3 regions of the Roseateles sp. P5_E8 genome follow, and region 3 is predicted to be linked to each of the others. Evidence: predicted binding sites of a transcription regulator. Region 3 holds the regulator's gene; each other region holds the start of a gene.
The links. The regulator sigma-54, encoded in region 3, starts transcription at its own class of promoters, with help from an activator protein. The targets are predictions, from matches to a motif close to TGGCANGNAANCTGCTTT.

Region 1 (10,227 bases), on a different contig from region 3:
CCCCGCCTGCTGCGCTTTGGCCGCTGGCGCTTCGACCGCCTCGCGCGCCAGCTCATCAGCCCCGACGACGTGGGCGTGGCCTTGTCCAGCGCCGAGTTCCGCCTGCTCGCCGCCTTTGTGCAGCGCCCGGGCCGCGTGCTGAATCGTGACCAGCTCATCGAGCTGACCCGCGCGCCCGGCGTGGAGGTCAACGACCGCAGCATCGACCTGGCCGTATCGCGGCTGCGCGCCAAGCTGGGCGACACCGCGCGCGAGCCCTCGGTCATCCGCACCGTGCGCGGCGAGGGCTATCTGTTCGATGCCGAGGTGAGCCCATGTTGAGCCGCCTGAAGAGCTGGGATGGTCTCGGCCTGCGCCTCTTCCTGCTGATGTGGGCCGCGTTGGCGCTCAGCCACCTGGCGGCCTGGAGCCTGGTGTCGCAGGCCTTGCACGGCCCAGGCAATGACCGGCCCGGGCCGCCGCCCATGCATGCCGACGGCGGCTTCGGACCCGGCGCGCCACCGCCGCACGACGACTTCGACACCGGTCCGCCGCCGCAGCGTCCATCGCCTGGCGCCGCCATGCCCGCGCGCATACCCACCTTCCCCTCCCTGCCGCCCAACCTGCCCTGGTCCGCCAGCCTCGTCGACTACGGCGTGCGCCTGTTCGTCATCGCGCTTGCGGCCTGGTGGGGCTCACGCTGGCTGGCCGGCCCGGTGCGCCGGCTGGTGAGCGCGGCGCGGCAGCTGACACCCGCGCTGGCCCAGGGCCGGCCTGCGCCCACGCTCAGCGAGGACGAAGGCACGCGCGAGGTGCGCGAGGCTGCGTCCGTCTTCAATCGCATGGCCGCCGAGCTGAGCGGCCAGTTCGAGGAGCGCGGCCTGATGATCGCGGCCATCTCCCACGACCTGCGCACACCGTTGACGCGCATGCGGCTGCGACTGGAGACGGGCGAGGTCGAGGCCGGCGTGCGCGAGCGCTGCGTGGAGGACATCCGCGAGATGAACCGCCTCGTCGAGAGCGTCATCGAGATCTTCCGGCCGGCCGAGGTGGCCGAGCCGCAGCGGGTGGACTTGTCGGCGCTGGCGCAGTCGGCGGTGGACGACCTGGCCGAGACGGGTGCCAACGTCAACTTCGAGGGGCCGCCCGCCGTCATCACCGCCGACGCGGTGGCATTGCGCCGTGTGGTCGACAACCTGGTGGGCAATGCCTTGCGCTATGCCGGCAGTGCACGTGTTCGCGTCGAACTGTCGGCCGGGGTGACGCGGCTGGTGGTGGAGGATGACGGTCCCGGCATCCCCGAGGCCGAACTGGAGCGCGTGCGGCAGCCGTTCCGGCGCGTGGAGGGGTCGCGAAATCGCTCCACGGGCGGGACTGGGTTGGGGCTGTACATCGCCCAGCAACTGGTGCGGCGGCAGGGGGCGGTGCTGGTGTTGAGCAATCGGGTTGAAGGCGGGTTGCGCGCGGAAGTCGTTTTCTAGGCGGTAATACCCGCCGCCCGGGGCGTCAGCCCTGCTGGGCCAGCCTTGGATGCCGGCCGCGCTCGGCGCAGAAGGCCAGGTAGTCGGCGATCCGGTCGGCCGTCGTGATGCGGCGCTGCACGGCGCCGTCGCGACCCACGTAGTCCACGTCGCCACGCACCACGACGTGCAGCACGAGCACCTCGTCGCCCACGGCCTCCCAGCTGTCGACATTGCCATCGGGTTCGAAGACGTAGTCGCCCGCGTTGATGATGCGGCCGTCGTCCAGGCGGCGGCTGCCCTGCAGGTTGAGGCCATGCACCTCGCCGTGGTGGCGGTGCAGCGTCAGCTTGGTGCCGGGCGCCAGGCGCATCAGCTCGACCCAGCCGCCGTCGGGCAGGAACTGCAGCGGCAGCGACCACTTGCCTTCGCCCTCGGGCATCCAGTCGTCCAGCCCGGCGCGCTGCAGCGCTGCCGTGACATGCGGGTGGACATGGGCCTGCAGGCCGTCGAGGGGCGTCTTCATGGCGTTCATGCGGGGATCTCCTTGAGCTTGGTTCCAGGCCTTAGAGTGCCGGCTTGCATGGCTCCACAAAAAGAGCCAAGTCTGGCAACAACCATGGATCCAAGCCTGGAAATCGACCTGCAGCTCGCCGCCCGCGGATCACGCCTGGCCAGCCTGCATGCGGCCCTGCGCGAGGCCATCGCCAGCGGCCGCCTCGCGCCCGGCCTGCGCCTGCCGTCCTCGCGCGAGCTGGCGGCGAGCGTCGGCGTGTCGCGCAATACGGCGGTGGCGGCCTACGAGCTGCTGGCGTCGGAAGGCTGGCTGGAGTCGCGCGGTGCGGGCGGCAGCTTTGTGGCCGAGCTGCCGCGAGCGGCGGTGGCCGTGTCGGACCGCGCCAGCGTCGCGCCCTGGGCCGACAGCCGCTGGCTGCGCGGCGAGGGCGCTGTCTGGCCGGCACCGGTCGGCAACGGCCCGGCGCCGGCCTATCAGTTCAATGCCGGTTCGCCGGACGTGGCGAGTTTTCCATTTGATGTGCTGCGCCGCTTGCAGACACGTGCGCTGCAAGCGGCCGCGCGTGAGCCGGCGCGCTACGCGCATCCGCAGGGCCTGCTTGCACTGCGCGAGGCCATCGCCGGCCATGTGTCGTCGGCGCGCGCGGTAGCCTGCACGGCGGACGATGTCATCGTTACCGCGGGGGCCCAGCAGGCCTTTGACCTGCTCGCGCGCGTGCTGGTCACGCCGGGCCTGACGCTGGCGGCCGTCGAGGACCCCGGCTACCCGCCGCTGCATGCGGCGCTGCGGGCGGCGGGCGCCGTGCTCGCACCGGTGCCGGTGGACTGTGATGGACTGGTCGTCGACGCCTTGCCGGCCGATGCGCGCATCGTCTGCGTGACGCCGTCGCACCAGTCGCCACTGGGCGTGCCGATGTCCCTGGCGCGTCGGCGCGACCTGCTGAACTGGGCGGCGGCACGGCAGGCCGTCGTCATCGAGGACGACTACGACGGCGAGTTCCGCTACACGTCGCGGCCGCTGGATGCGCTGAAGACGCTGGACCGCGACGGCCGGGTGTTCTACGTCGGCACCCTGTCCAAAAGCATGTTGCCGGCGCTGCGCATCGGCTATGTCGTTGCACCCGCCTGGGCACGCGATGCGCTGGTGGCGCTCAAGCGGGTGGCGGACTCCGGCACGCCCGCGCTGACGCAGGCGGCCGTGGCGGACTTCATCGCCGAGGGCCATCTGCTGCGGCATGTGCGCCGCATGCGGGCGGAGTACGCCGAGCGGCGGCGGGTGCTGGAGCAGATGCTGAAGCGCCATCTTGGCGAGCGGGCCTTCATCTTCCCGGCCATCGCGGGCTTGCATCTGGCCGTGGCGCTGCCGGGCGTCGACACCGTCGAGCTGGCGCGCCGGGCCTGGGCCGCTGGCGTGGGCGTCGAGTCGTTGAGCCGTTATTGGCTGGGCGCCCAGGGGCTGGATGGCCTGGTCCTGGGCTACGGCAGCATCACGGCCGCACGCATCCCGGAGGCGGTGCGCCGGCTGGCCCAGGCGCTTGGCACGCTCTGAAGCGTGGGCATGTAGCTGTCGATTGAGTGCTTTTGCGGCTGTCCTTTTTGCTCGGTACCGAGTTGCCCGGAGTCCGCCCCGGCGGGCGGGACTCCCGGCAATGCGGCAAGCAGACACCCTCTACGCTAAAACAACCTCAAAGCCATCAAGCCAAGGCGCTCAAGCCGCCTGCTCCACATGCGCATGCCGCGTGTACAGGAAGTCGATGACCTCCTTGCGCGCCGCGATGTAGCGCGGGTTCTCGGCGAGTTCGACACGAACGCGGGGCCGGGGAATGCCGACCTCCAGGATCTCGCCGATGGTCGCCGCCGGGCCATTCGTCATCATGACGATGCGGTCCGACAGCAGCACGGCCTCGTCCACGTCGTGCGTGACCATGATGACCGTGCTCTGCGTGCGCGCGACGATCTTCAGCAGCTCGTCCTGCAGCTTGGCGCGGGTCAGCGCATCCAGTGCGCCGAAGGGCTCGTCCATCAGCAGGACCTTGGGCTCCATGGCCAGCGCACGGGCGATGCCGACGCGCTGCTTCATGCCGCCCGAGACCTCGTGCGGGCGCTTGTGCAGTGCGTGGCTCATGCCCACCAGCTCCAGCGCTGCGCGGGCACGCACCTTGAGCTGGGCCTGGCTCTCCTTGCCACCGAAGACGGACTCGACGGCCAGCAGCACGTTGTCCAGACAGCTCAGCCAAGGCAGCAGCGAATGGTTCTGGAAGACCACGGCGCGTTCAGGGCCGGGCGCGGCGATCTCGCGGCCGTCGCACAGCAGCACGCCCTCGGTGGCCTTCAGCAGGCCGGCGATCAGGTTGAGCAGCGTGGACTTGCCGCAACCGGAGTGGCCGATCAGCGTGATGAACTCGCCGCGCTGCACGTCGAGGTTGACGCCCTGCAGTGCATGGAAGCGGCCCTTGCGGGTGGTGAACACCATCTCGGCGTCTTGCACTTGGATGAACGGCTTCATGGCATCAGTCCTCAAAAGTGAAGTGCTTGGCAAGAGACATCAGTGCCCATTCGAGCAGCAGCCCGACCGTGCCGATCACGAAGATGGCGATGATGATGTGAGCGACGTTGAGGTTGTTCCACTCGTCCCAGACCCAGAAGCCGATGCCCACGCCGCCGGTCAGCATTTCGGCCGCGACGATGACCAGCCAGGCCGTGCCCACCGACAGGCGCACGCCGGTCAGCACATAGGGCAGCACCGCGGGCAGCAGGATGCGCGTGATGACCTTCCACTCGCTGAGCTTGAGCACGCGGGCGACGTTCAGGTAGTCCTCCGGCACCCGCTGCACGCCGACGGCCGTATTGACGACCATGGGCCAGATCGAGCAGATGAAGATGGTCCAGATGGCGGCCGGGTTGGCGCTCTTGAAGACCAGCAGGCCGATGGGCAGCCAAGCCAGCGGCGAGACCGGTTTGAGCAGCGCGATCAGCGGCGACACCATGCGGTTGGCGAACTCGAAGCGGCCGATGATGAAGCCCAGCGGGATGCCCACCAGTGCCGCCAGGCCGAAGCCCATGCCGACTCGTCCCAGCGAGTTCAGGATGTTCCAGCCTATGCCCTGATCGTTCGGGCCATTGCTGTAGAACGGATCGGAGAACAGCTTCACGGCGGCGTCGAAGGTGGCGGCCGGGGTTGGAAAGCTGCCTCCTTTCATCGTGGCGATGCCCCACAGGCCGATGAGCACGGCCATGCCGAGCACCGGTGGCAGCACGCGCAGCGCCAGGGCGCGCCAGTCGAACGGCGTGCGCTTGCGTGCAGCCTTGGGCGGCTCGGCCGCAGTGGCCACGGCCGGGCGAGTGATGGCGATGGGGTTGACCGGAGCGACAGCGTCGCCGGGGGAGTGGAAGACTGCGGAGACCATGATTTACGCCTTGATCTTGAAACCGTCGGCGTACTTCGCCGGATCCTTGCCATCCCAGACAACGCCGTCGATCAGCTTGCTGGTGCGGAAGTCGCTCTTGGGGATGCTGATGCCCAGGGCACCGGCCGCCTGCTTGTAGAGCGCTGTCTGGTTGATCTGCTTGGCCACGGCCAGGTAGTCGGGGTGGGCCTTGAGCAGGCCCCAGCGCTTGTGCTGGGTCAGGAACCACATGCCGTCGGACAGGTACGGGTAGTTCACCGCGCCGTCGTTGAAGAACTTCATGTGGTTGGGGTCGTCCCAGGTCTTGCCCAGACCGTTCTGGTAGCGGCCCAGGATGCGCTGGTTGATGGCCTCGACACCGGTGTTGATGTAGGCCTTCTGCGCCACCGTCTCGGCCATCTTCAGCTTGTTGGACAGGCTGGCGTCGATCCAGCGGCTGGCTTCCAGCACGGCCATCATGACGGCGCGCGTGGTGTTGGGGTACTTGGTTGCGAACTCGGCCGTCGTGCCCAGCACCTTCTCGGGGTGGTCCTTCCAGATGTCCTGGGTGGTGTTCGCCGTGATGCCGATGCCGTCCATGATGGCGCGGTGGTTCCAGGGCTCGCCGACGCAGAAGCCGTCCATGTTGCCCACGCGCATATTGGCCACCATCTGCGGCGGCGGCACGGTGATCAGCTTGGCACCCGACAGCGGGTTGATGCCGGCTGCGGCCAGCCAGTAGTGCATCCACATCGCGTGGGTGCCGGTCGGGAAGGTGCCGGCGAAGGTGTACTCGCGCGGGTTGGCGGCCATCACCTTGGCCAGCGAGGGGCCGTCAACGGCCCCCTTGTCGGCCAACGCCTTGGACAGCGTGATGGCCTGGCCGTTGTTGTTCAGGTGCATCAGCACGGCCATGTCCTTCTTGGGGCCGCTGGTGCCCAGATGGACGCCATAGACGAGGCCGTAGAGGACGTGGGCCATGTCGAGTTCGCCGTTGACGAGCTTGTCGCGCACGCCGGCCCAGGAGGCTTCCTTGGTGGGGATGATCTTGACGCCGTACTTCTTGTCGAAGCCCAGGACCGAGGCCATGACGACGGAGGCGCAGTCGGTCAGCGGGATGAAGCCGATGCGGACTTCTTCCTTCTCGGGCTTGTCCGAACCTTGGGCCCAGGCGCCACCGGCGAGGCCGGCGAAGGGCAGTGCGGCAGCGGCGGCGAGCAGGCTGCGGCGTTGCGGGTGGGGCGTGGTGGTCGAGTTATCGAAGGCGGTCATCACAGGCTCCTGGGTCATGCAGGGTGCAACGGCGGCCACGCTCTCGCCCACGCAGCGGGTCGCGAAGACGAATAGGGGAGGTCGGACGTCGTTGTCCCGAAGTGCCAACCGATTCAAAGCCGGTTGGCCCGAGAGACCTGCGCCATTGCAGGTCTCAGTCCTCTTTCAGCAGGTTGCGTGCCAGCTTTTGCGGCTGGCCGGCCGTGATGATTTGCACGCGCCCGGCGCATGGCTGGCGCTGCAGCGGGCGGTTTGCGTCGCGCCGGTGCGTGGCTGGGAGGTGCTTGTGGTGCGCCGCGCCCCAAGGCGGAGAGCTGAGCCCCGGGAGGCTGTCGGGCTTTGGGTCGGGTGCGCGTTGGGCCTGCAAGGGGGCTCAGCCGAGGCGCAAAGCGGAGCTGGGCTGGCCGCCCAGCGAGCTTTTGCAACGACGGATCAGCCCCCTTACAGGCCCAACCCGAAGGGCCGGGGTGATTTGCGGGGCGATACGGCGTTGCCGACTCGTTGTGGGGGGGGCGCCCCACGCCTCGTCGGCGCCTTGCCTCGCCCCGCAACTCGCCCCGCAACTCTCCCCGGCGCGCACCCGACCCAAAGCCCGACAGCCTCCTAGCGTGCGCGCAGCAGTTGGTCGGCGTCGATGAGTCGCGTGGCCACGCTGGCGAGCGTCTGGCCGCCGGTCATGGCGAGCTGGCGCAGGCGCTGGAAGGCGGCCTCTTCGTCCAGGCCCTGCTCGCGCATCAGGATGCCGCGCGCACGCTCGACGAGCTTGCGTTCGGCGAGCTGGGTCTGGGTCTGGCGCAGGTCCTGTTGCAGGGCCTGGTCGTGCTCGAAGCGGGCCAGGGCCAGCTGCAGCAGCGCACCCAGGCGCTGCGGCGGCAGGCCGGCGAGCTGCAGGGCGCTGGCCCCGGCGCGCAGCGCGGCGCGCATCTGCTCGGGCGCCATCTGCTCGGCCACCAGCAGCACCGGGCGCGGGCGCTGCAGCTGGGCCACGGCGAGCTGGCCGAGCAGCTCGAGCGAGGGCTGCTCGCAGTCGATCAGCAGCAGCTCGGGCGCCATGCGCTGCAGGGCGGTGCCCAGCGCGTGGGGCTCGGCGACGAGGTCAAGCACATCCACGAGCTGGCAGCGCAGCCGGATCAGCTCAAGGCGGATGACGGGGCTGCGGCGCTGGCCGGCGTCCGCCAGCAGCACGCGCAGACCCGGCAGCGGGAATGGGGGCGTGTCCATGCCCCGGGCCAGTGCAAGTTGCGTGCCTCAATGGCGCTCGGGCGGGGTAACAGCGTGTCTGGCACCACGGCGGTGCTGCAGGCGACCAAACGGCACCGGCACGCGGCGCGCGCACGCTGCCGAGGCGCTAGCGCGGCGCGACGAAGCCCGCTGCCTTGTACGCCGCCGCGATGGTGGCCTGGCCCACGCGCGACGCCATCTCCTGGTGGACGGGCATCAGCGCCTTCTTCCACGCATTGGTCTCGGCCGGCGTCGGCGTGTAGATGAGGGTGCGCCCGCTGGCCTTGATGGCCTGCAGCGCCGCGGCGTTCTCGGTGCTGGCGATGGCGTTGGCGTAGACGGCCGACTCCCTGACCGCCGCCTCCAGCGGGCCGCGCACGTCGGCGGGCAGGCCGTCCCAGAACTTCTTGTTGACGATGACCGCATAGGCCAGGTGGCCGTGGTTGGACAGCGTCATGTGCTTCTGCACCTCGAAGATCTTCTGCGTGTAGTAGTTGCTCGGCACGCCCTCGGTGCCGTCCACCAGGCCGGTCTGCAGCGCCTGGTAGAGCTCGCTGAAGGCCATCACCTGCGGCATGGCGCCCAGGGCGCGCATCTGCGCGTCCAGCACCTTGCTGGACTGGATGCGCATCTTCAGGCCCTTGAAGTCCGCCACCTGGCGCAGCGGCCGGTTGGCGCTCATGATCTGGAAGCCGTTGTCCCAATAGGCCAGGCCGCGAATGCCCTTGGGCTCCAGCTGGCGGAACAGCTCGGCGCCCAGCGGGCCCTCGGTGACGGCGCGGAAGGCTTCGGTGTCCTTGAACAGATAGGGCAGGTCGAAGACCTCGAAGGCCTTGACGCCCAGGGGCCCGAACTTGGCCAGCGACGGCGCCAGCATCTGCACGCTGCCCAGCTGCAGCGCCTCCATCTCTTCCTTGTCCTTGTAGAGCTGGCTGTTGGGGTAGAGCTCGATCCTGACGCGCCCGCCGGTCCTGGCCTCGGCCAGCTCCTTGAAGCGCTGCGCGGCCTTGCCCTTGGGCGTGTCGGGCGCCACAACATGGCTGAACTTGATGACGATGGGCGCCTGGGCCTGTGCCGCACCGAAAGTCAGGGCCAGCGCGGCTGCCAGCACGAGGCGGGGCAGAGTCATGGATGTCTCCTTCATATAGACGGCATCTTCGGAGCTGATGGCAAGGCTGTCGTTGTGGAGTTCCACATGGCCCCGGGCGCCGCAGCTTCTTAGACTGCGGGCATGAAGCTCCTGACCCGCAGCCTGTGGCTGGCGCCCCTGGTGCTGTCCCTGATTTTCGTGGGCGGCGTGCTGGCCTGGGTGCGGGCCAACGGCATCGAGGAGCAGGAGCAGCAGCGCCAGACGCTGATCTCCGACGCGCTCAGCACCGAGGCCCAGCTGCGCGCCCGGATCGACGACGAGCAGGCCCATCTGCGCCAGCTTGCCGCCGGCCTGGCCGGCCAGGCGCCGGGCGAGGCTGTGCTGGCCGCCCATCCTGAGGTCAACGCCGGGCTGCGGCGGCTGTGGTTGTCGGTCACCTGGCTGGACGCGCGCAACCGCGTGCTGGCCGAGGTGCCGGCCGAGCCCGGCGCCAACCGCTACGAGGATGGCCTGTCCCTGCACCTGACCGCGCACGTCGCGCCCGACGGCGTGCTGGTGGTGCGCTACGCCCCGGCGCTGCTGCTCAAGCGCGGCGTGCCCTGGTGGCTGGCGCGCAAGTACGACCTGCAGCTGGTGGACAGCGCCGACCAGGTCATCGCCTCCAGCACCGAGTCGCCGCTGCGCGCCGCCCAGGGGCCCCGGCCCAGCTACCGCGTCGCGCTGACCGGCCCGCTGCGCGCCAGCCCGCTGGCCGACGAGACGCTGACCGACGCCGCGCTGGAGCTGACGCTGCGCGAGCCCATGCCCGACGGCATACGGCCGCTGGCCTGGGTGCTGGTGGCCGGCTTCCTGCCGCTGATCGCCGTGGCCAGCTGGCTGCTGCGCCGCCAGATGCGCCAGGTGCAGCGTGCCGAGGTGGCCGGCCGCACCGAGGCCGCGTGGCGCCGCGCGATGGAGGACTCGGCCCTGGTGGCGCTGCGCGCGCGCGACTTCGACGGCCGGCTGCTGTACGTGAACCGCACCTTCTGCGACATGGTGGGCTTGGCCCAAGAGGCGCTGGTGGGCCTGCTGCCGCCCATGCCCTACTGGCCCCCCGACGCGCTGGACGAGCTGACCGAGCGCAACCGCCGCAACCTCGCCGGCCAGGCGCCGCGCGAAGGCTTCGAGGCGCGTTGGCAGCACGCCTCGGGCCGCCCGGTGGACGTGATGGTGTTCGAGTCGCCGCTGGTGGACGCCAGCGGCCGCCAGATCGGTTGGATGGGCAGCATCGTCGACATCACCGAGCGCAAGCGGCTGGAGGAGC
Region 2 (10,227 bases), on a different contig from region 3:
TCTACGCCGACATGGCGCTGTACTTCGAACGCGACTACCCGGCCGCCGACGCCGTCGGCTTCTCGCGCGACGGAGAGCGCCTGGCCGCCGCCATCCCTGGCCATGTGGCCAAGGGCGACATCCCCGCCGCCGCGCAATCGGCCCGCGCCATCGCGCTGGCCTGCAACGACTGCCACGACCCCTACAAGCCACTCCCGTAACGCCCATGAAGACCACCCTTGCCCTCTCGCTGCTGGCCCTCGCGGCCAGCGCCCACGCCGCCCTCAAGCCCGGCGACGCCGCGCCCGACTTCAAGGCCCCTGCAGCACGGGCCGGCAAGACGATCGACGTGCAACTCAAGGACGCCCTCGCCAAGGGCCCCGTGGTCGTCTATTTCTACCCGGCCGCCTACACCGGCGGCTGCAACCTGCAGGCGCATGAGTTCGCCGAGAACCTGGCCCGCTTCACGGCCGCCGGCGCCACAGTCATCGGCGTGTCGGGCGACGGCATAGAGCGCCTGCGCGAGTTCTCCACCGACCCCGAGACCTGCGCCGGCAAGCTGACGGTCGCCTCCGACGCCGACGGCCAGGTCGCCCGCGCCTTCGACATCGCCACCACCGCCACACCGGCCGGCCGCAAGACGACCAAGGGTCAGGAGATCACCCACGCCCGCGCCGAGCGCACCAGCTTCGTCGTCGGCCGCGACGGCCGCATCGTCGCCACCATCGCCGGCGTGGCACCCGAGGCCAACGTCAACGAGGCGCTGGCCGCCGTGCAACGCCTGGCCCCCGCGCCGGCACGCACCGGCGCCATCGCCGGCGTGGTGGCCGACGGCACGCCCATCGTCATCCTGGGCGACGGCTTCAAGGGCACGGAAGGGCCGCTGGGCCTGCCCGACGGCAGCTTCGTCTTCACCGAGACGCAGGAGGCGCGCATCACCCGCATCGCCGCCGATGGGCGCCTGAGCACCCACCTGCGCGACACCAACGGCGCCAACGGGCTGGGCATCAACCCGGCCGGCGAGATCGTCGCCGTGCAGGTCAACGACACACGCGTCGGCACGCTGGGCGCGGCGCCCAAGACGCTGGCCAGCGGCTGGGGCGGCAAGGCCTTCGGCCGGCCCAACGATCTCGTCGTGGCGCGCGACGGCACCGTCTACTTCACCGACTCGGGCCGCAACGCCAACCAGGCGGGCGCCGCCGCCACGGTCGAGACGGCAGCACCGGCCGTCTACCGCATCAAGGCCGGTCAGCTGGAGCGCCTGGCCGCCGACATCACGCGGCCCAACGGCATCCAGCTCAGCCCCGACGAGAAGACGCTGTTCGTGGCCGACACGGCCGGCGAGCACGTGCTGGCCTATGCCGTGCAGGCCGACGGCAGCCTCGGCCCGCGCCGCCAATTCGCCAAGCTGGCCGGCTACCGCCAGGCGCAGAACGGCAGCTTCAGCAGCGGCGCCGACGGCCTCGCGGTGGACGGCCAGGGCCGGCTCTACGTGGCCAGCAACGCCGGCATCGAGGTCTTCGATGCAAGCGGCCAGGCCCTGGGCGTCATCGCCTTGCCCAAGCAGCCGCAGAACCTCGCCTTTGCCGGCCAGGACAAGAAGCGGCTCTACGTCGTCGGCCGCGGCGCTGCTTACCGCATAGACACGCTGGCCCAGGGTTTCACGGGCCGCGCCAAGTAACGCTTTCCCTCCAACAAGAGACCCCATGAAGACAACGCTCATCGCGCTGGCCGCCACGCTGCTGGCCGCATCAGCCGCCCAGGCCCAGCAGGCCCCCAAGCCCGAACAGCTCATCAAGTGGCGCCAGTCGGCCTACCAGGTCGTTGCCTGGAACGCCGGCCGCGTGAAGGCCAATGTGGACGGCAGCTACAGCAAGGACGAGGTCATCCGCGCGGCCAACACCATCGCGGCGCTGGCCAACAGCGGCCTGCCGTCGCTGTTCCCGGCCGGCACCGAGACGGGCAAGGGCTGGAAGGACACCACCGTGAAGGCCACGCTGTTCAGCGACACGGCTGGCGCCGCCGCCGCGCAAGCCGCCTTCGGCAAGGAAGCCACCGAGCTGGCCCGCGTGGCCCAGGGTGGTGACGTGGCCGCCGTCAAGGCCCAGCTCGCCGCCCTGCAGAAGACCTGCAAGGCCTGCCACGACGATTTCCGCAACAGCAATTGATCATGAAGAAACTGCTCCTCGCCACTGCCGCCCTGCTTGCCATCAACGCACAAGCCCAGACCCCACCCGCCGCAGCTGCCAGCGCGCCGCCGCCGCCACCCTTTACCTTCTTCGTCACAAGCGTCGGCGGTGGCAACGGCGCCAACTACGGCGGCCTGGAAGGCGCCGACGCGCACTGCCAGAGGCTGGCCACCGCCGCCGGCACGCCGTTCAAGAGCTGGAAGGCCTACCTGAGCACGCAGGGCGCGAACGCCGTCAACGCCCGTGACCGCATCGGCAAGGGCCCGTGGACGAACGTGCGCGGCCAGCCCGTGGCGCGCGACGTGGCCCATCTGCACGGCGACACCGTGGAGCTGGCCCAGCTCGGCAGCAACCTGACGCGCAACACCGCGCTGACCGAGAAGGGCCAGCGCCCCCAGGCGGCCGGCGACACGCCCAACGAGCACGACATCCTGACCGGCTCCACGCCGGACGGCCGCGCCTACCCCGAGGGCGCCGACAAGACCTGCAAGAACTACACGAGCGGCGCCGAGGACGGCTCCGTGCAGCTGGGCCACTTCGACCGCACCGGCGGCGGCAATGCGTCGTGGAACTCCGCCCACGGCAGCCGCGGCTGCAGCCAGCCCAAGCTGGTGGCGACGGGTGGGGCGGGGTTGCTGTATTGCTTCGTGGCGAACAACTGAACCGCAGCTGCGATTCAGCACGAGGCAAGGGACAGCAAGGTCCCTTCGTCATTTGGAGGATATGGTGGCGGCACTGCCAGCCATGCATGGTCGGCAGCATCTCTAAGCATCTAACCGATGACACGAATCTTCTGGCTACGCGTCTGGATCGCCGTCTGCGCCGCGCTTATGTTGTTGGGCGCCTTCGGCTTGCGTGACGACAGGGCATTGCAGGCAGGCCGCGTGACCGAAGGCATCGTCAGCGACCTCAAGTCGCGGATCGGCCGCAGCGGAGCGCCCGCAGTCAAATACCACTTCATCGCCGAAGGCACTCGCGAAACAACTGAGGTCTGGAATACGCTGCCAAGGGCGGCATACAACCAACTCAAGGTGGGCGGCCCGATCGCCGTTCGCTACGTGCCGGATCGCCCGTCGACAAACCGACCGGCAGCCGCCGATCCCAGTTGGGAAGACGGGGCAGCAGCATTGCTGGTCGGCGCCGTTAATGTCGTGCTGGGCATGGTGGCGCTCCGAAGCAACTCTCCTCGAATCAAACGCTGGCGGGAGGACAGCCAGCTCGCGTCTTGACGAGACTTCCTCGCTAGACCGATTGCTCCAGTCGCAACGCCGCTTCCACCGTCGCCAGCTCCTCGCCCGTCAACGGCGCGCCGTTGGCCGCGCCGAGCGCATCGTCGATCTGCGCCAGCCGGCTGGCGCCGACGAGCACCGACGTCATGCCCGGGTGACGCAGCACCCAGGTCAAGGCCAACTGCGGCAGCGTCTGCCCGCGCGCATCGGCCAGCTCCTTGAGCGCGCGCACCACGGCCACACGGCCGGGCGTCACATCGGTGGGCTTCAGGAAGCCGCCCTTCGCAGCACGCGAGTCCGCCGGAATGGCCGAGGCGAGGTAGCGCTCGGTCAGCAGCCCTTGCGCCAGCGGCGAGAACGCGATGCAGCCAATGCCCTCGTCGGCCAGCGTCTCCAGCAGGCCGCCCTCCACCCAGCGGTCCAGCATGCTGTAGCGCGGCTGGTGGATGACGCAGGGCGTGCCCAGCCGGCGCAGGATGGCGCTGGCTTCACGCGTCTGCTCGACCGAGTAGTTGGAGACGCCGACATAGAGCGCGCGCCCGCTGCGCACCGCGTGGTCCAGCGCGCCCATGGTCTCTTCCAGCGGCGTGTCCGGGTCGGGGCGATGGGAATAGAAGATGTCGACGTAGGGCAGGCCCAGCCGCTTCAGGCTCGCGTCCAGGCTGGCGAGCATGTACTTGCGCGATCCCCATTCGCCATAAGGCCCCGGGCCCATGCGGTAGCCGGCCTTGGTCGAGATGATGAGCTCGTCGCGGTGGGCGTGCAGCTCCTCGCGCAGCAGGCGGCCCATCGTCAGCTCGGCGGAGCCGGGTGGCGGGCCGTAGTTGTTGGCCAGGTCGAAGTGCGTGATGCCGCGGTCGAACGCGCCCAGGACCATCTCCCGCGCGGTGTCGTAGCGGTCGACGTCGCCGAAGTTGTGCCACAGGCCCAGCGACAGCGTGGGCAGCAGCAGCCCGCTGCGCCCGCTGCGGCGGTAGGGTTGGCGTTCGTAGCGTTGGGGGTCGGGGGTGTGGCTCATCGAGAGGATGCTGGGAGGCGCTGCCGGGACGGCGCCAAGATCGTATGCGAGTACCTTCATGTAATGCCGCCCGGCCACCGGGTCGCGCGGGTCGCGGGATCAGCCCGAGTCCTACAGGCGGCCCGCCCCGAGGCGACGCATATTTGCGGCATGGCCAACACCGCCCGCCCGCAGCAGGGCTTTGTCCGCGTTCGTGGCGCGCGCGAGCACAACCTGAAGAACGTCGACGTGGACGTGCCACGTGACGCGCTGGTGGTGTTCAGCGGCGTGTCGGGCTCGGGCAAGTCGTCGCTGGCCTTCGCCACCATTTACGCCGAGGCGCAGCGGCGCTACTTCGAGTCCGTCGCTCCGTATGCGCGCCGCCTCATCGACCAGGTGGGCGTGCCGGCGGTCGACTCGATTGACGGCCTGCCGCCTGCGGTGGCCCTGCAGCAGCAGCGCGGCACGCCCAGCGCGCGCTCGTCGGTGGGCAGCGCCACGTCGCTGTCCAGCCTGCTGCGCATGCTCTATTCGCGCGCCGGCCACTACCCGGCCAAGCAGCCCATGCTGTACGCGGAAGACTTTTCGCCCAACACGCCGCAGGGCGCCTGCCCCGGCTGCCACGGCTTGGGCCGCGTCTACGAGGTGACCGAGCAATCCATGGTGCCCGACCCGTCGCTGACCATCCGCGAGCGGGCCATCGCCGCCTGGCCGCCGGCCTGGCATGGCCAGAACCTGCGCGACATCCTCGTCACGCTCGGCCACGACGTCGACAAGCCCTGGCGCGACCTGCCGAAGAAGACGCGCGACTGGATCCTTTTCACCGACGAGCAGCCCACCGTGCCGGTCTATGCCGGCTTCACGCCCGCCGAGACGCGCGCGGCGCTGAAGAGCCGCATGGAGCCGAGCTACCAGGGCACCTTCATGGGCGCGCGAAAATACGTGCTGCACACCTTCGCGACCACGCAGAGCGCGCTGATGAAGCGCCGCGTGTCGCGCTACATGGTGGCCAGCGACTGCCCGATCTGCCAGGGCAAGCGGCTCAAGCGCGAGGCGCTGTCGGTCACGTTCGAGGGACTGGACATCGGCGAGCTGTCGCGCATGCCGCTGCACGCGCTGGCAGAGGTGCTCCGCCCGACCGCCGCCGGCTCGGCGCATGCCGCCGCGCAGGGCCACGGCGTCAGCAGGGCGACGTCGAAGGCGCACACGGCGCAGCGCGTCGCCGCCGGCGGCAACGCTCATGCGGCCGCGCCGGACGTGCGCCGCACGCCCAACCTGTCGGAAGAAAAGCTCATTGCCGCCCAGCGCATCACCCACGACATGCTGGCGCGCATCACCACGCTCAACGAGCTGGGCCTGGGCTATCTGTCGCTGGATCGCGGCACGCCCACGCTGTCCAGCGGCGAACTGCAGCGCCTGCGCCTGGCCACGCAGATCCGCTCCAACCTGTTCGGCGTCATCTACGTGCTGGACGAACCTTCGGCTGGCCTGCATCCCGCCGACGGCGAGGCGCTGCTCAAGGCGCTGCGGGACCTGAAGGCGGCCGGCAATTCCCTCTTCATCGTCGAGCACGACCTGGGCCTGATGCGCGAGGCGGACTGGATCGTCGATGTCGGCCCCGACGCCGGCGAGTTGGGCGGCGAGGTGCTCTACAGCGGCCCGCCGGCAGGCCTGGAGGCGGTGACAGCCTCGCGCACGGCCGCCTACCTTTTTCCGCGCGGCCCGGCGGAACGGCCCCTGCGCCGCATGCCGCACGCCTGGCTCAAGCTGGCCGGCGTGACGCGCAACAACCTGCGCGGCGTCGACGTGGCCTTCCCGCTCGGCAGCTTCACCGCGGTGACCGGGATCTCGGGCTCGGGCAAGTCCAGCCTGGTCAGCCAGGCGCTGGTCGACCTCGTCAGCCAGGCCCTCGGCCATGAGGCCCCGGCGCCGGACGCTGAAGAAGACGACGAAGCGGATGGCCCCTCGCGCGAGGTCACGCACGGCCGCATCGCCGCCGGCGCCGAGCACATCCGCCGCCTCGTGCAGGTCGACCAGAAACCCATCGGCCGCACGCCGCGCTCCAACCTCGCGACCTACACCGGCCTGTTCGACCACGTGCGCAAGCTCTTCGCCGCCACGCCCTCGGCGCGCGCCAAACGCTTCGACGCCGGCCGCTTCTCCTTCAACGTCGCCAAGGGCCGCTGCGAGACCTGCGAGGGCGAGGGCTTCGTCAGCGTGGAGCTGCTGTTCATGCCCAGCGTCTACGCGCCCTGCCCGGCCTGCCACGGCGCGCGCTACAACGAGGCGACGCTGAAGGTCCGCCTGCGCGACAAGAGCATTGCCGAGGTGCTGCAGATGACGGTGGACGAGGCACTGACCTTCTTCGCCGAGGACGCCGCGTTGGCACGGCCGCTCACGCTGCTGCAGCAGATCGGCCTGGGCTATCTGCGCCTGGGCCAGCCCGCCACCGAACTCTCCGGCGGTGAGGCCCAGCGCATCAAGCTCGCCACCGAGCTGCAGCGCGCCCAGCGGGGCAACACCCTCTACGTGCTGGACGAGCCGACGACAGGTCTGCATCCGTCCGACGTGGACAAGCTGCTGGCGCAGCTGAACGGCCTGGTGGACGCCGGCAACACGGTCGTCGTCGTCGAACACGAGATGCGCGTGGTGGCGGCCTGCGACTGGGTCATCGACATCGGCCCCGGGGCCGGCGCCGAGGGCGGGCGGCTGGTGGCCTTCGGCACGCCGGAGCAGGTGGCGCGCGCCAAGGGCAGCCGGACGGCCCGCTACCTGGGCGACGCGCTGGCCTGAGCCGCTCGGTCTCCCGCGTTTGCGGGTGTCGACCTGGCTTACAGCCGGACCTGGCGCCTTGCCGCCCGGCGCCTGCCAAGGCGGCACCCCTATAGCTAGGGATTGCGAAAGTGCCCATCATGGCATGCTTGGTGCTTGCCTGTCAGAAGTAGCCGGCCTGTCCGGACCCTTCTGGAAGAAAAGCATGAAACCCGCTCTCAAATTTCTCTGCTGCGCCGCCGCCCTCGCGTTGCAAGCCGTCCCGGCGCAGGCCGCCCCGGTTGCGCTGACCTGGACCACCACCGTGAATTCGGGCACCACCGTGCCCGGCGCCGTGGTCGGCGAAAGCTTCACGACGACCATCGTCGTCGACAACGGCGGCACCTCGACGGCGTCGCAGACCTGGGCGGACTTCACCTTCGTGTCGTTCCGCCAGCAAGGCGCCTCTGGCTGGTGGTTCGAGTCCACGCAGATCAACCTCCCCGGCAGCACCGGCAGCTTCACCACCAACGCGCTCGGCGTGGTGCTGACGGCCGGCAGCTGGCTCGATGGTTACCCCAACGGCAACGTGCTCACCTCCTGGAGCGGCGCCCAGCTCGGTGGCTGGTGGAACAACGGCGGCAATGAGACCAGCTGCCTGAAAGCCCCCCACACCTGCGTCTGGGCGAACAACGTGTCGGCCAACCGCGTCGGCGCCAGCTGGACCGCTGCGCTGCAGCCGACCGGTGGCACGGTTCCCGAACCGGCCTCACTGGCCCTGGCCGGCCTGGCGCTGGCCCTGGCTGGCGCCGCCCGCAAGCGCCGCTGAAAACAGCGCGGCTGATGCCGCAACAACGTCAAGGGGCCGACAGGCCCCTTTTGTCATTTCAGAACGTCACCTTGACCGACGCTGCGCTCCGCTTGGCTTCGCCGTGGAAGACGGCCTCGATGTTGTTGCCGTCCGGGTCCAGCACGAAGGCGGCGTAGTAGCCGGGGTGGTAGGGCCGCTCGCCGGGCGCACCGTGGTCCTGGCCGCCGCTGGCCAGCGCCGCCTTATGGAAGGCATCGACCGTCGCGCGGTCCTTGGCCTGGAAGGCCACGTGCACGCGCCCGGTCAGCTCGCCTTGCGCGGCCTCGCTCTGGGCGGTGGACACGAACAGCTCGTCGACCCAGAAATAGCTGTCGCCCGTGCCGCCGATGGGTATCTCCAGCACCTTGAAGATCGCCTCGTAGAAGCGCTGGCTGGCCGCCAGGTCGCGAACGACGAGTTGGAGGTGGTCGATCAGCCGGCCGCGATGCAGTTCCTGGGTTTCCATGCGTGCTCCAAATCCGGGGGTCAAGGGAACGGCGATGTTAGAAAGCGACGGCCGCACGGGCAATCCAGGCGCGTTGGATGGACCGCCGTTTGCGCAACCAGGCGAAACAGGGCAAATCGCGGGTCATGCGCTCGACCAAGGCGTTCATCCCTGTTGCCTTTGCGGCCAGCGTTGGCATGATGCATTGCACCTCGTCACCAAACCTCTGGGGAGACACACATGGGAATGAACACGGCAAGCTGGTCGGGCAACCACGAACCTGAGGTCGTCATGGAGGTCAACACGACGCCACTGATCGACGTGATGCTGGTGCTGCTCGTGATGCTGATCATCACCATCCCGATGCAACTGCACACCATCCCCCTGCCGATGGGCGGGGACGCCACGGCGCCGGTGCACAAGCCCATCGTCCACGTCGTGTCCATCGACTTCGACGGCACGGTCTCCTGGGACGATCAGCTCCTGGCGGATTCCGCCGCCGTCGAGGCCAAGATGCGCGAAATCGGCGCCATGGCCGAGGCCAATCAACCGGAGGTCCATGTCAAGCCGAACAAGCTGGCCGACTACGGCGCCGTCGCCGCGGTGATGGCTTCCATGCAGCGCAACGGCGTCAGGAAGATGGGCGTTCTCGGCAACGAGCGCTTCACCAGCTAGCGCCTGCCTCAGCGCTGCACGCCCCAGCGCCGCACCGTCAGCCGTTCGACCGTGTCGAACACGAAGCGCTCCACCAGCCAGCCGATCATCACAACGGTGGCCAGGCCCGCGAAGACGCGGTCGGTCAGCAGTTCGTTGCGGCTCTGGAAGATGTACCAGCCCAGGCCGCCCTGGCCGGAGGACGCGCCGAAGAACAGCTCGGCGGCGATCAGCGTGCGCCAGGCGAAGGCCCAGCCGATGCGCAGGCCCGACAGGATGGCCGGCAGCGCCGACGGCACGAGGATCTGCAGCACGTAGCGCATGCCGCGCAGGCCGTAGTTGCGGCCGGCCATGCGCAGCGTCTCAGGCACGCCCTGGAAGCCCGACAACGTCGACAGCGCCAGCGGCCACAGCACGGCGTGCACGAGCACGAAGATGAGGCTGCCCGAGCCGAGGCCAAACCACAGCAGTGCCAACGGCAGCAGCGCGATGGCTGGCAAGGGGTTGAACAGCGAGGTCAGCGTGTTGAGCACGTCGCGGCCCGGGCGCGTGGCGACGGCCAGCGACGACAGCGTCAGCGCGAGCACCACGCCCAACGCATAACCGCGCAGCAGCAGTGACAGCGACGCGGCGGTGCGCGTCAGCAGTTCGCCGTTGCGCAAGTCGCTCCACCAGGCCTGTGCGGCTTGCAGGAAGCCGGGTAGCAGCAGGTCATTGCCGGCCAGGCGCGCGGCCAGCTCCCAGGCGGCCGCGATGAGCACCAGCACGACGATCTGGCGGATGCCGTCGCGTTGCCACAGGCGTTGGGCGCGGCTGAGCGGCGCGGGCGAGGCGAAGGCGGGCAGCGGCGGCAGTTCGCGTTCGAACTCGGGTCTGGCGGGATGGACGTAACTCATGGCTCGAAAAGGAGGCGGTGGATGCGCTGCTGCTGGGCCTGGAAGGCGGCGCTGCCGATGCTGGCAATCTCGAAGCCGTCAGCGTTCAGCTCGGCACGCACGCGACCCGGGTGGGGCGACAGCAGCAGGATGCGGTTGCCGATGAGCAGCGCCTCCTCGATGGAGTGAGTGACGAAGAGCAGCGTGAAGCCCAGTTCCTTCCACAAGCGCAGCAATTCCTCCTGCAGGCTGCGGCGC
Region 3 (10,227 bases):
ATCCAAGCCCGCCGGCCAGAAAAGCCAGAAGGGCGGCTTTGTCCTCGGCCTCATCGTCGGCCTGCTCGTCGGCCTCGCGGTCGCCCTGGGCGTGGCCCTGTACATCACCAAGGTGCCCATCCCCTTCGTGAACAAGGTGCCGCAGCGCACCGCCGAGCAGGACGCCGCCGAGACCGAGCGCAACAAGAACTGGGACCCGAACGCGCCGCTGGCCGGCAAGGCCGCGCGCAGCGCCAGCGGTGTGGTCAACGCGCCGCCGCCGCTGACCGCCCCGCCGCCAGCCACCACGACAGCCAGCGCCGCCGTGGCCGCCGCCAGCGCTGCGGCCACCCTGCCGCCGGTGGTGACGGCACAGCCCAAGCCCGTCGCGCCCAAGGCCGAGGCCGCCGCCTCAGCTACCGCCCCGGCAGCCGCGGCGGGTGCCGACGCCTACATCTACTTCGTGCAGGCCGGCGCCTTCACCCGGCCCGAGGAGGCCGAAGCCCAGAAGGCCAAGCTGGCCATCCAGGGCTTCACGGCCAAGCTGATGGAGCGCGAACAAAACGGCCGCACTGTCTACCGCGTGCGCCTCGGGCCCGTTGATACCCGCGAGGCCGCCGAAGACCTCCAGCGCAAGATCGAGGGGGCCGGTTTCGAGGCCAATCTCGTTCGTGTACAACGCTGAACTCCAAGCCAAGGACACCTGACGTCATGAAGCGCCGCGATTTCTCCGCCCTGCTCGCCACCACGCCGCTCGCGGCTGCCGCCGGCTCCGCCTTTGCCCAGGGCGGTCCGATTGAAGGCCGCCAGTACACCGCACTGGACAGGCCCCTGGCCACGCCGCCAGGCAAGATCGAGGTGGTGGAGTTCTTCTGGTACGGCTGCCCGCACTGCTACGCCTTCGAGCCCCTGATCGAGGCCTGGTCCAGGCAATTGGCCGCCGACGTCACCTTCCGCAAGGTGCATGTGGCCTTCCGCGCCAACGTCAAGATCCACCAGCGCATGTTCTACACGCTGGAGAGCATGGGCAAGGAAGCCGCCACCCGCCCCGCCATCTTCAAGGCCATGCACGAGCAGGGCCAGGCGTTGGAAGACGCCAAGAGCCAGGCCAAGTTCCTCAGCGCCCTGGGCGTGGACCCGGTCAAGTACCAGGACGCCTACAACTCCTTCGGCGTGCAGACCAAGGCCACCCAGGCCGAGAAGCTGTCCGAGGCCTACAACATCGACGGCGTGCCCAGCATCGGCATCGGTGGCCGCTTCCTGACCTCGCCCAGCATGGCCGGCGTGGGCCAGCGCCTGCCCGAGCATGAGCTCGGCCAGCGCGCGCTGCAGTACGCCGACTTCCTGATCCAGCGAGTGCGGCGCAAGGCATGAAGCGTCGCCACGCCACTCTCGCTCTCGCCGCCACCAGCCTGGCGCCGGCTGCCTGGGCCCAGGGCGCGCCCGTCGAGGGCCGGCACTACGCCCGCCTGGCGCAGCGCCTGCCGGGCGCGCCGGGCAAGATCGAGGTCATCGAGTTCTTCTTTTACAAGTGCCCGCACTGCTTCGCCTTCGACCCGCTGCTGGAGGCCTGGGTGCACCAGCTGCCGGCGGATGTGAGCTTTCGCCGTGTGCCGGTGGGCCAGCAGGCCATGCTCAAGCTGCATGCGCGCACGTATTACGCGCTGGAGGCCATGGGCGCGCTGACGTCGGCGGTGCACGCTGGCATCTTCAATGCCTTCCACCGCCAGGGCGTGGATGCCAATGACGAGGCGGCCATCACCGCCCTGGTCGGCAAGCTGGGCGTGGACGCCGCCAAGTTCAAGGCGGCCTTCGCCTCCTTCGGCGTGCAGTCCAGGCTGGCGCAAGGGCAGAAGCTGGCCGAGCTGAGCGGCGCCGACCAGGTGCCCGCCCTCGTCATCGGCGGGCGTTTCCGCACCGGCCCCGGCATGGGCGCCAACGCCAACCAAAGCGAAACCGCCCTGGGCCAGCAGGCCCTAGCCGTCGCGGATTTCCTGATCAAGTTGTCACGAGAGAAAGGCTGAGGGCGGTATCGCGCCCATAGAATGGCCTGCAACTTCCGTGCCGCCATGTCTTCGCGACTCCTTCTCCTCCTCGCTGCGCTGACCGCCACTGCCGCCCTCGCAGAGAAGGGCGACCGCCTGAAGCCGATGGTCTTTACGCAGGACAAGCGGGGCATCGTAGACGGCGTCAACCAGCGCACAGAGCTGGAAGGCAACGTCATCATCACCCAAGGAAGCCTGATGCTGCGCGCCGAGAAGGTGGACGTGCGCGAAACTCGCGATGGCTACGTTCAGGCCTATGCGAGCGGCACCGCCGGCAAGCCGGTCAGCTTTCGCCAGGCGCGCGACGTCCCTGGCGAAGCCATCGAGGGTGTGGCCGATCAGCTCGAATACGACACCCGCACCGAGAACGTGCGCTTCATCGGCAACGCCAATGTGCGCAGCATGCGCGGCGCGGCGATTGCCAACGAGGTGACGGGCGCCGTCATCGTCTACAACAGCCGCACCGAGGTCTTCACGCTGGAAGGCGGCAGCGCCTCGCCCAACTCGAACGGCCGCACGCGCATCGTCATGATGCCGCGCCCGCAGCCGGCCGAGGACGCCGCCTCGGCGCCGCCGGCAGCCTTGCCACTGAAGCCGTCGACGACGCTGCAGCCAGGCAAGCCTTCGTGATGGGCGACGCGTCCGTCACGCTTGAATCCCCGGCCGCCGGCGTCCAGCCAACGGCCTGCGGCAGCCGCCTCGAAGCCGAGGGTCTGGCCAAGACCTATGGCGTGCGCAAGGTCGTCAAGAACGTCCATGTGCGAGTCGACTGCGGCGAGGTGGTCGGCCTGCTCGGCCCCAATGGCGCCGGCAAGACGACCAGCTTCTACATGATCGTCGGCCTCGTCCGCTCGGACGCCGGCATCATCCGCATCGACGGCGCCGAGGTGCAGCGCCTGCCCATCCACTCACGCGCCCGCCTGGGCCTGAGCTATCTGCCGCAGGAAGCGTCCATCTTCCGCAAGCTCACCGTCGCGCAGAACATCCGCGCCGTGCTGGAGCTGCAGCAGGACGCCAAGGGCCGGTCCCTGGGCAAGGCGCGCATCGACGAGCTGCTCAACGGCCTGCTGCACGACCTCTCCATCGACGGCCTGCGCGACAGCCCGGCGCCGGCCCTGTCGGGCGGCGAGCGCCGCCGCGTCGAGATCGCCCGCGCCCTGGCCACGCAACCGCGCTTCATCCTGCTGGACGAGCCCTTTGCCGGCGTCGACCCCATCGCCGTGCTGGAGATCCAGCGCATCATCGGTTTCCTGAAGAGCCGCGGCATCGGCGTGCTGATCACGGACCACAACGTCCGCGAGACGCTGGGCATCTGCGACCGCGCCTACATCATCAGCGAGGGCGCCGTGCTCGCCGAAGGCACGCCCGACGAGATCGTGGCCAACGCCGACGTGCGCAAGGTCTATCTCGGCGAAAACTTCCGCATGTAGAGATGGACAACCCCTCGCCCATCCTCGCGTCGCTGAACGCGAGCGCGTCTGGTCGGTCCCCCGAGGGGACGGCGATGCTTGCCGCATTGAGCGGCAAGCACATCGCCAGCGCGGGCCGGCTTGGGAGCGGCCCGGCGCTCGGCCCGCAAGGAACTCTGGGATGAAGCAGACCCTCCAGGTCCGCCTCAGTCAGCATCTCGCGCTGACGCCCCAGCTGCAGCAATCCATCCGGCTGCTGCAGCTGTCGACGCTGGAGCTGAACCAGGAAGTCGAGCAGATGCTGGCCACCAACCCGCTGCTGGACACCGAGGAGGAGTTCACCGTCAGCGCCCCCGAGCTGGCCTCGAACGCGCCGGCCGAGAGCGGCACCGAGGCTTCGGCCGGCGAGTCGGAAAGCGGCGACGCCCCCGAGCTGACCGCCGAGGAATTCGGCGGTACCGAGCGCGAGGACTGGGAGAACGGCACCGAGCGCGACGACTTCGACGGCATCCGCGAGCTGCCCAGCAACAGCTCCGGCGCCAGCGGCGACGACGACGGCGAGCGCGAGAGCCAGGAGTTCGCCGAAGCCACGCTGGCCGAGCATCTCACCCAGCAACTCGCCGGCCACCACCTCTCCCCCGAGGACCGCGCCGCGCTGCAGATCCTCATCGAGTCGCTCAACGAGGATGGTTATCTCGAAGACACGCTCGACGAGATCGCCGCCTCCCTGGCCGAGGACGAAGAGACGCGCGAGGAACTGCTGGACCACCTGCGCATCGCCCTGCGCCTGCTGCAAAGCCTGGACCCGGCCGGCATTGCCGCGCGCGACCTGTCCGAATGCCTGGTGCTGCAATTGCGCGCCTGCCCCAAGTGCCCCGCCCAGGTCGTCGCCATCCTGATCTGCAAGGGTCATTTGGAGCTGCTGGCCCGCCGCGACATGCGCCGCCTGATGGCCGAAACCGGCGCGGACGAACACATCCTGCGCGAGGCGCAGGGGCTCATCACCCGGCTCGAACCCAAGCCCGGCCGCCGCTTTGCGCGTGGCGCCGCTGCAGCCATCGTCCCCGACGTCATCGTGCGCAAGGTGGGCCGCGAATTCCGCGTCATGCTCAACCCCGAGGTGGCGCCCAAGCTGCGCATCAACGAGCTCTACGCCAACGCGCTGCGCGCCACGCGCGGCGGCATCAGCAACTCGCCGCTGGGCGGGCAGCTACAGGAGGCGCGCTGGTTCATCAAGAACATCCAGCAGCGCTTCGACACCATCCTGCGCGTCAGCCAGGCCATCGTCGAGCGCCAGCGCGGCTTCTTCACGCACGGCGAGCTGGCCATGAAGCCGCTGGTGCTGCGCGAGATCGCCGACGAACTGGGCCTGCACGAATCCACCATCTCGCGCGTGACGACGGCCAAGTACATGGCCACCAGCTGGGGCACCTTCGAGCTGAAGTATTTCTTCGGCTCGGGGCTGTCGACGGAAGCCGGCGGCGAGGCGTCCAGCACGGCGGTGCGCGCGCTCATCAAGCAGTTCGTCGCGGCCGAGGACATCAAGAAGCCGCTGTCCGACAGCGCGCTCGCGGCGATGCTGGAAGAGCAAGGCATCCAGTGCGCGCGGCGCACGGTGGCCAAATACCGCGAAGGAATGAAGATCGCGCCGGCGAATTTGAGGAAGGCGCTGTAGGCACTCTCATGCGATTCAGCCAAACCCTCGCCTTGCTGGTGTTCTGCATGCTGAGCAGTCAGACGAACGCTCACCAGGACAGGATTCTCTCGCTGGCTTCTGACGGCAGCATTCCGGAACTTCCGTCGCAGTACACGTTGACGCGCTTGAAGATGGAGTTCGCGGACAAAGAGTCCGGCAGGCCGACGAAAGTGACCTTCATCTCCGGCGGGAAGCAGACCGTCATTGAACGCTGTGTGCTCCAAACCCTGCCCGCAGACTCATGGAAGACGGTCTCGCTATCGGGCTCTTGGTATCACGAGCGGAGCACGCTGCCCCACTACGTCTCGATTCGGTTCAAGACGCCGGCTCAGTCACCGAGGCTGCCAGCGCCCGTTGGCATTTCATTTCTGTTCAGCCTGGAAGATGCGCGGCTTCTCCAGATTGAAGCCACCACCGCGACGTCGAACGAAAACGAGGTGCAGTCGCGAGCCATCGACCTCAAAGGCGGCTGCCCCCTCCCTGGTGCTGCACGTGGCAGCATCTCCAAGCTGAATTGACACCCGTAGCCCGGCCTCAATCCTTGGATGGCCCCGTCTCCGGCGCCAGCGGCTCGAACACGAAGCGCATGCCGCGCGCATAGCTTTCCGGCTTCGTGCCGCCGTGGCGCTCGCCGTCGATGATGCGGTTCTGGAACACCAGGCCGGGATGCTTCAACTCGGGCAGCAGGGCCTGATAGCGCTTGATGCCGGCCAGGTAGGCGGGCCACTCCCACTCGGCGCCGGTCACATAGAGACGTGCCTTGATGGGCTTGCCCGTTGCGGCATAGGCCTTGGCGAGGCCAATGAGCCAGTCGTTGTCGACGTTCACCGCCGGGCTGGCCGCGACATAGCCCTCGAACAGCGTCGGCCGCGTGTACATCGCGTACAGCGTGAACAGACCGCCGAGCGAGCTGCCGGCCAGCATGCGGTGGGCCGGGTCGCCGCGGTAGTCGCGCTCCACCAGCGGGATGATGTCGCGCTCCAGCGTGGCCAGGAACTTGTCGGCGTGGCCGGAGTCGCCCGGCTGCGGGAGCTTTACCGGCGACAAGTCGCCGATGCGCAGCTGGCCGTAGTCGAGGTTCTGGCCCGCATAGCCCAGGCCCACGATGATGAACTCGGGCACGACGCGATCAGCGACCTTGCTGTTGTAGGCGTTGATGTGGGTCGTGAAGTCCCAGTAGGCGTCGGTGACGTAGAGCACTGGGTAGCGCCGCGCGGGCTCCTTGGCGAAGGACGCGGGCAGGTGGATGTGCAGCTGGTAGCTCCGGCCATCCGCCGTCGGCGGCAGCACACGCAGCTGCGTGTTCGGGACGACATGCGGCGGATAGCCGGGCGCCGGGTCCGCCAGCACTTGCGGCGCGCTGGACAGGAGGGCCAGCGCGAGGGCGAACTGCTTCACGTCAGTCTTTCGACTTCCCCGTCTCCGGCGCCAGCGGCTCGAACACAAAGCGCATGCCGCGCGTGTAGCTCTCGGCCTTGGTGCCCCCATGCCGCTCGCCATCGATGGTGCGGTTTTGATAGACCAGCTCGGGGTGCTTCAACTCCGGCAGCAGCGCCTGGTAGCGCTTGATGCCGGCGAGGAACCCGGGCCATTCGTTCTCGGCGCCGGTGACATACAGCCGCGCCTTGATGGGCTTGCCCGTCGCGGCATAGGCCTTGGCCTGGCCGATGATCCAGTCGTTGCCGGCGACGACGGCCGGGCTGGCGGCGATATAGCCCTTGAAGAGATCGGGCTTGGCATACATCGCATGCAGCGTGAACAGCCCGCCGAGCGAGCTGCCGGCCAGGTAGCGCTGGGCCGGGTCGGCGCGGTACTCGCGCTCCAGCAGCGGGAAGATGTCCTTCTCCAGCGAGGCGATGAACTTGTCAGCGTTGCCGCTGCTGGAAGACAGGGGGTTCATACGCACCGGCGACAGCTCCCAGCCGCGCATTTCGCCGTAGTCGAGGTTGTCGCCGGCATAGCCCAGGCCCACCGTGATGAAGTCGGGCACGACCTTGTCGTAATTCAGGTTGTTGTACGAGGCCACGATGGTGGCGAAGTCCCAGTAACCATCGGTCACGTAGAGCACCGGGTAGCGGCGCTTGGGCTCCTTCGCAAATGACGCCGGCAGATGAATGTGCAGCTGATACGTGCGGCCATCGGCGTTCTTGGGCAGGGCGCGCAGCAGCGTGTTGGGGATGGTGTGCGCAGGGTAGGCCGGCACCGGGTCGGCCGCCTGCGCCTGAAGCGCGCTGAACAGGAAGGCCAGGGTCAGGACGATTCGCTTCATGGCTCGCATTGAGTGTTGGGATAACGCTGTCCAGTTTATGGCCAGCGACAATCGCGCGGTGAGCCTGCCCAACAAACTTTCCCTCTTCGTTTCCTGCGCCGGTGGCGTCGAGCCCCTGCTGGAGGAGGAACTCAAACGCTTCCTGCCGCCCGGTGTGCGCAGCAAGGTGGAGCCGCTGCGCGGTGGCTGCGGCCTGATCGGCACGGCCGAGGACGTGCTGCGCATCAACCTCGAAAGCCGCCTCGCTCAGCGCGTGCTGGTCGAGCTGATCGAAGGCCCCTACCGCCACGAGGAAGACCTCTACACGCTGGCCCGCCGCGTCGACTGGCGCGACTGGATCACGCCGCGCGAGACCATCCGCGTGGACACCATCGCGCAGCGCTCGCCGCTGAAGAGCCTGAACTTCACGACGCTGCGCATCAAGGACGCGATCTGCGACCAACTGCGCGAGCACACCGGCGAGCGCCCCAGCGTGGACACGCATTCGCCCGACCTGCCCGTGCTGCTGCACGTCGGCCCGGAGCGCGCGGCGATCTATGTCGACACCTCCGGCGAGCCGCTGTTCAAGCGCGGCTGGCGCGTCGACAAGGGCGACGCACCGCTGAAGGAGACGCTCGCCGCCGCCATGCTCGCCGCCGCCGGCTGGCGCGGCGAGAGCGCGCTGCACGACCCCTGCTGCGGCTCCGGCACCATCCCCATCGAGGCCGCGCTGATCGCCTGCGACTCGGCCCCCGGCCTGCTGCGCCGCTTTGCCTTCGAGCGCCAGATCCCGTTCTCCACGCCGGCCCTCAAGGCCACCTGGGGCGAGATGGCGCAAGCCGCCCGCGCCCGCGTGCACGCCCCCAAGGTGCCCATCTACGCCAGCGACGTCGCCTTCCGCATGGTCGACTTCGCGCGCCGCAATGCCGAGCGCGCCGGCGTGGCCCAGTACATCCAGTTCAACGGCGGCGACGCGCTGGAGCGGCCCGCGCCCGTGCTGCCCGAGGGCATGGCCGGCAGCATCGTCATGAACCCACCCTACGGCGAGCGCATCGAGGTGCGCGGCAAGGCGGCCATGTCGCGGGACGCACGCGGCTCCGAGGAGCTGGACGCCGGTGACGACTTCTTCCCCCGCCTGGCCGCACACTGGAAGCGCCAGTACACCGAGAACCCCGCCGGCTGGACGGCCTGGATGCTCAGTCCCGACATGAAGCTGCCCAGCAAGATGCGGCTGAAGGAAGCGCGCCGCGTGCCGATGTGGAATGGCCCCATCGAGTGCCGGCTGTTCCGCTTCGACCTCATCAAGGGTTCGGCACGCAAGCCGGCCGCAGACGCTCAGGTCGACGACGGGCGCTGACGCAGCTTCAGCCAGCCTAGCGCCGCTGCGCACAGCGCGATGGGCACGAGGCTGGCCCAGTTCATCCACTGCCAGCCGCCGGTCGTGACCAGCGCACCAGATGAGAACGCCGTCAGCGACATCGTCGCGTAGACGCCGGTGTCCATCAGCCCCTGCGCACGCGTCTTCTCCTCGGGGCGGTAGGCCTGTGTGAACAGCGTCGTGCCGCCGATGTAGAGGAAGTTCCAGCCTATGCCCAGCAGCAGCAGCGCGCCGAGGAAGTGATCCAGGTCCTGCCCCGACAGCGCGAACGCGACGCAGCCCAGGTTGAGCAGGACGCCCGTCGCCATGACCGGCAGCACGCCGACCTTGCGTATCAGCGGCCCGGTAAAGAAACTCGGCACGTACATGCCCAGCACATGCCACTGCAGCACCCGGCCGGCGTCGCCGAAGGACAGGCCGCACTGGCCCATGGCGATGGGCGTGGCCGCCATCAGTAGGCTCATGACGCCGTAACCGAGCGCACTCGCGGCCATCGCAACGATGAAGACCGGCTGGCGCATCAACTCCGCGCCCGAGCGACCGCCGGCGCCGGGCTTGGGCCTGGCCAGCGGCGGGAAGTCGATCAGCGAGATCAGCACCAGGCCCACCAGCGCAACACCTATCAGCAGCAGATAGGCCCCGGCGAACGGCGCCACCAGCAGGTTCTGGCTCTCACGCGCCAGCAGCGGGCCGATGAAGGCGCCCAGGCAACCACCACCCAACACCCAGGAGATGGCCGCCTCGCGCTTGTCCGGCGCAACGAGCTCGGTCGCGGCAAAGCGGTAGAGCGCCGCGTTGGCGCTGTAGTAGCCGCCCACCAGCGTCGCCACGACAACGCCCCAGAACTGCTGGTGCAGCACGCTCCAAAGTGCCATCGCGGAGCTGACGATGGCCACCACCAGGCCGATCTGGAAGCCGCGTCGCCGGCCGAAGCGCAGCTGGTGCCGGCCCACCATGCGCGCCGTCAGCGCACCGCCGGTCACGTAGGCGCAGATGGGCAGCGTCGCCATCCACGGCACGGGCGCCAGCGCCAAGCCGACGAGGCCGTTGATGGCGATGAGGCAGATGTTGTTGGTGAGGAAGAAGCCCTGAGCCAGAACGAGCAGCGCGAGCTTTCGGTTCACGACAAGGCGAGCCAGGAGAGAACCGCCAGCGGCGCGGTGTCGGCGCGCAGGATGCGGGGGCCGAGCGAGATCGCGGCGAAGCCCAATGCGCGCGCTGCGTCTTCTTCGGCGTCGCTGAGGCCGCCCTCGGGGCCGCTGAGGAACAGTGCCCGCTGCTGCGGGAACGCTGCCAACGGCTGCGCCGCACGCGGGCTCAGCAGGCCGCGCCATTCGTCGTCGGCCGGTGCGGGCAACGCGGCCAGCCAGGCGGCCAGCGGCAGCACGGGCTCGATGCGCGTCGGCACCGTGCGCCCACTCTGCTCGGCGGCGGCAATGGCCACGCCCTGCCAATGGGCGCGCTTCTTGTCG

Region 1: ACXRVZ_RS11965 (CmpA/NrtA family ABC transporter substrate-binding protein) is a predicted target of sigma-54. The motif match lies at 6,779-6,796, and genes of this name have one in related genera.
Region 2: ACXRVZ_RS17210 (PEP-CTERM sorting domain-containing protein) is a predicted target of sigma-54. The motif match lies at 7,308-7,325, and genes of this name have one in related genera.

The regions. Positions count from the first base shown of each region.
Region 1 covers NZ_JBGCUM010000016.1:55,621-65,847, forward strand. Annotated here, with positions in the region: gene ACXRVZ_RS11935 (response regulator) at 1-321, shown strand, start outside; gene ACXRVZ_RS11940 (ATP-binding protein) at 315-1,460, shown strand; gene ACXRVZ_RS11945 (cupin domain-containing protein) at 1,486-1,974, opposite strand; gene pdxR (MocR-like pyridoxine biosynthesis transcription factor PdxR) at 2,059-3,504, shown strand; gene ACXRVZ_RS11955 (ABC transporter ATP-binding protein) at 3,664-4,461, opposite strand; gene ntrB (nitrate ABC transporter permease) at 4,466-5,362, opposite strand; gene ACXRVZ_RS11965 (CmpA/NrtA family ABC transporter substrate-binding protein) at 5,366-6,613, opposite strand; gene ACXRVZ_RS11970 (ANTAR domain-containing response regulator) at 7,217-7,834, opposite strand; gene ACXRVZ_RS11975 (TRAP transporter substrate-binding protein) at 7,962-8,963, opposite strand; gene ACXRVZ_RS11980 (sensor histidine kinase) at 9,066-10,227, shown strand, end outside.
Region 2 covers NZ_JBGCUM010000029.1:61,995-72,221, forward strand. Annotated here, with positions in the region: gene ACXRVZ_RS17175 (hypothetical protein) at 1-200, shown strand, start outside; gene ACXRVZ_RS17180 (SMP-30/gluconolactonase/LRE family protein) at 206-1,660, shown strand; gene ACXRVZ_RS17185 (c-type cytochrome) at 1,686-2,147, shown strand; gene ACXRVZ_RS17190 (lectin) at 2,150-2,830, shown strand; gene ACXRVZ_RS17195 (hypothetical protein) at 2,948-3,397, shown strand; gene ACXRVZ_RS17200 (aldo/keto reductase) at 3,411-4,415, opposite strand; gene ACXRVZ_RS17205 (excinuclease ABC subunit A) at 4,566-7,187, shown strand; gene ACXRVZ_RS17210 (PEP-CTERM sorting domain-containing protein) at 7,372-7,974, shown strand; gene ACXRVZ_RS17215 (VOC family protein) at 8,033-8,461, opposite strand; gene ACXRVZ_RS17220 (ExbD/TolR family protein) at 8,681-9,115, shown strand; gene ACXRVZ_RS17225 (ABC transporter permease) at 9,124-9,990, opposite strand; gene ACXRVZ_RS17230 (ABC transporter ATP-binding protein) at 9,987-10,227, opposite strand, start outside.
Region 3 covers NZ_JBGCUM010000079.1:654-10,880, reverse strand. Annotated here, with positions in the region: gene ACXRVZ_RS25630 (SPOR domain-containing protein) at 1-664, shown strand, start outside; gene ACXRVZ_RS25625 (thiol:disulfide interchange protein DsbA/DsbL) at 691-1,353, shown strand; gene ACXRVZ_RS25620 (thiol:disulfide interchange protein DsbA/DsbL) at 1,350-2,003, shown strand; gene lptA (lipopolysaccharide transport periplasmic protein LptA) at 2,049-2,654, shown strand; gene lptB (LPS export ABC transporter ATP-binding protein) at 2,654-3,454, shown strand; gene ACXRVZ_RS25605 (RNA polymerase factor sigma-54) at 3,615-5,108, shown strand; gene ACXRVZ_RS25600 (hypothetical protein) at 5,117-5,647, shown strand; gene ACXRVZ_RS25595 (alpha/beta hydrolase) at 5,664-6,527, opposite strand; gene ACXRVZ_RS25590 (alpha/beta hydrolase) at 6,529-7,398, opposite strand; gene ACXRVZ_RS25585 (THUMP domain-containing class I SAM-dependent RNA methyltransferase) at 7,436-8,734, shown strand; gene ACXRVZ_RS25580 (MFS transporter) at 8,713-9,879, opposite strand; gene ACXRVZ_RS25575 (16S rRNA (uracil(1498)-N(3))-methyltransferase) at 9,876-10,227, opposite strand, start outside.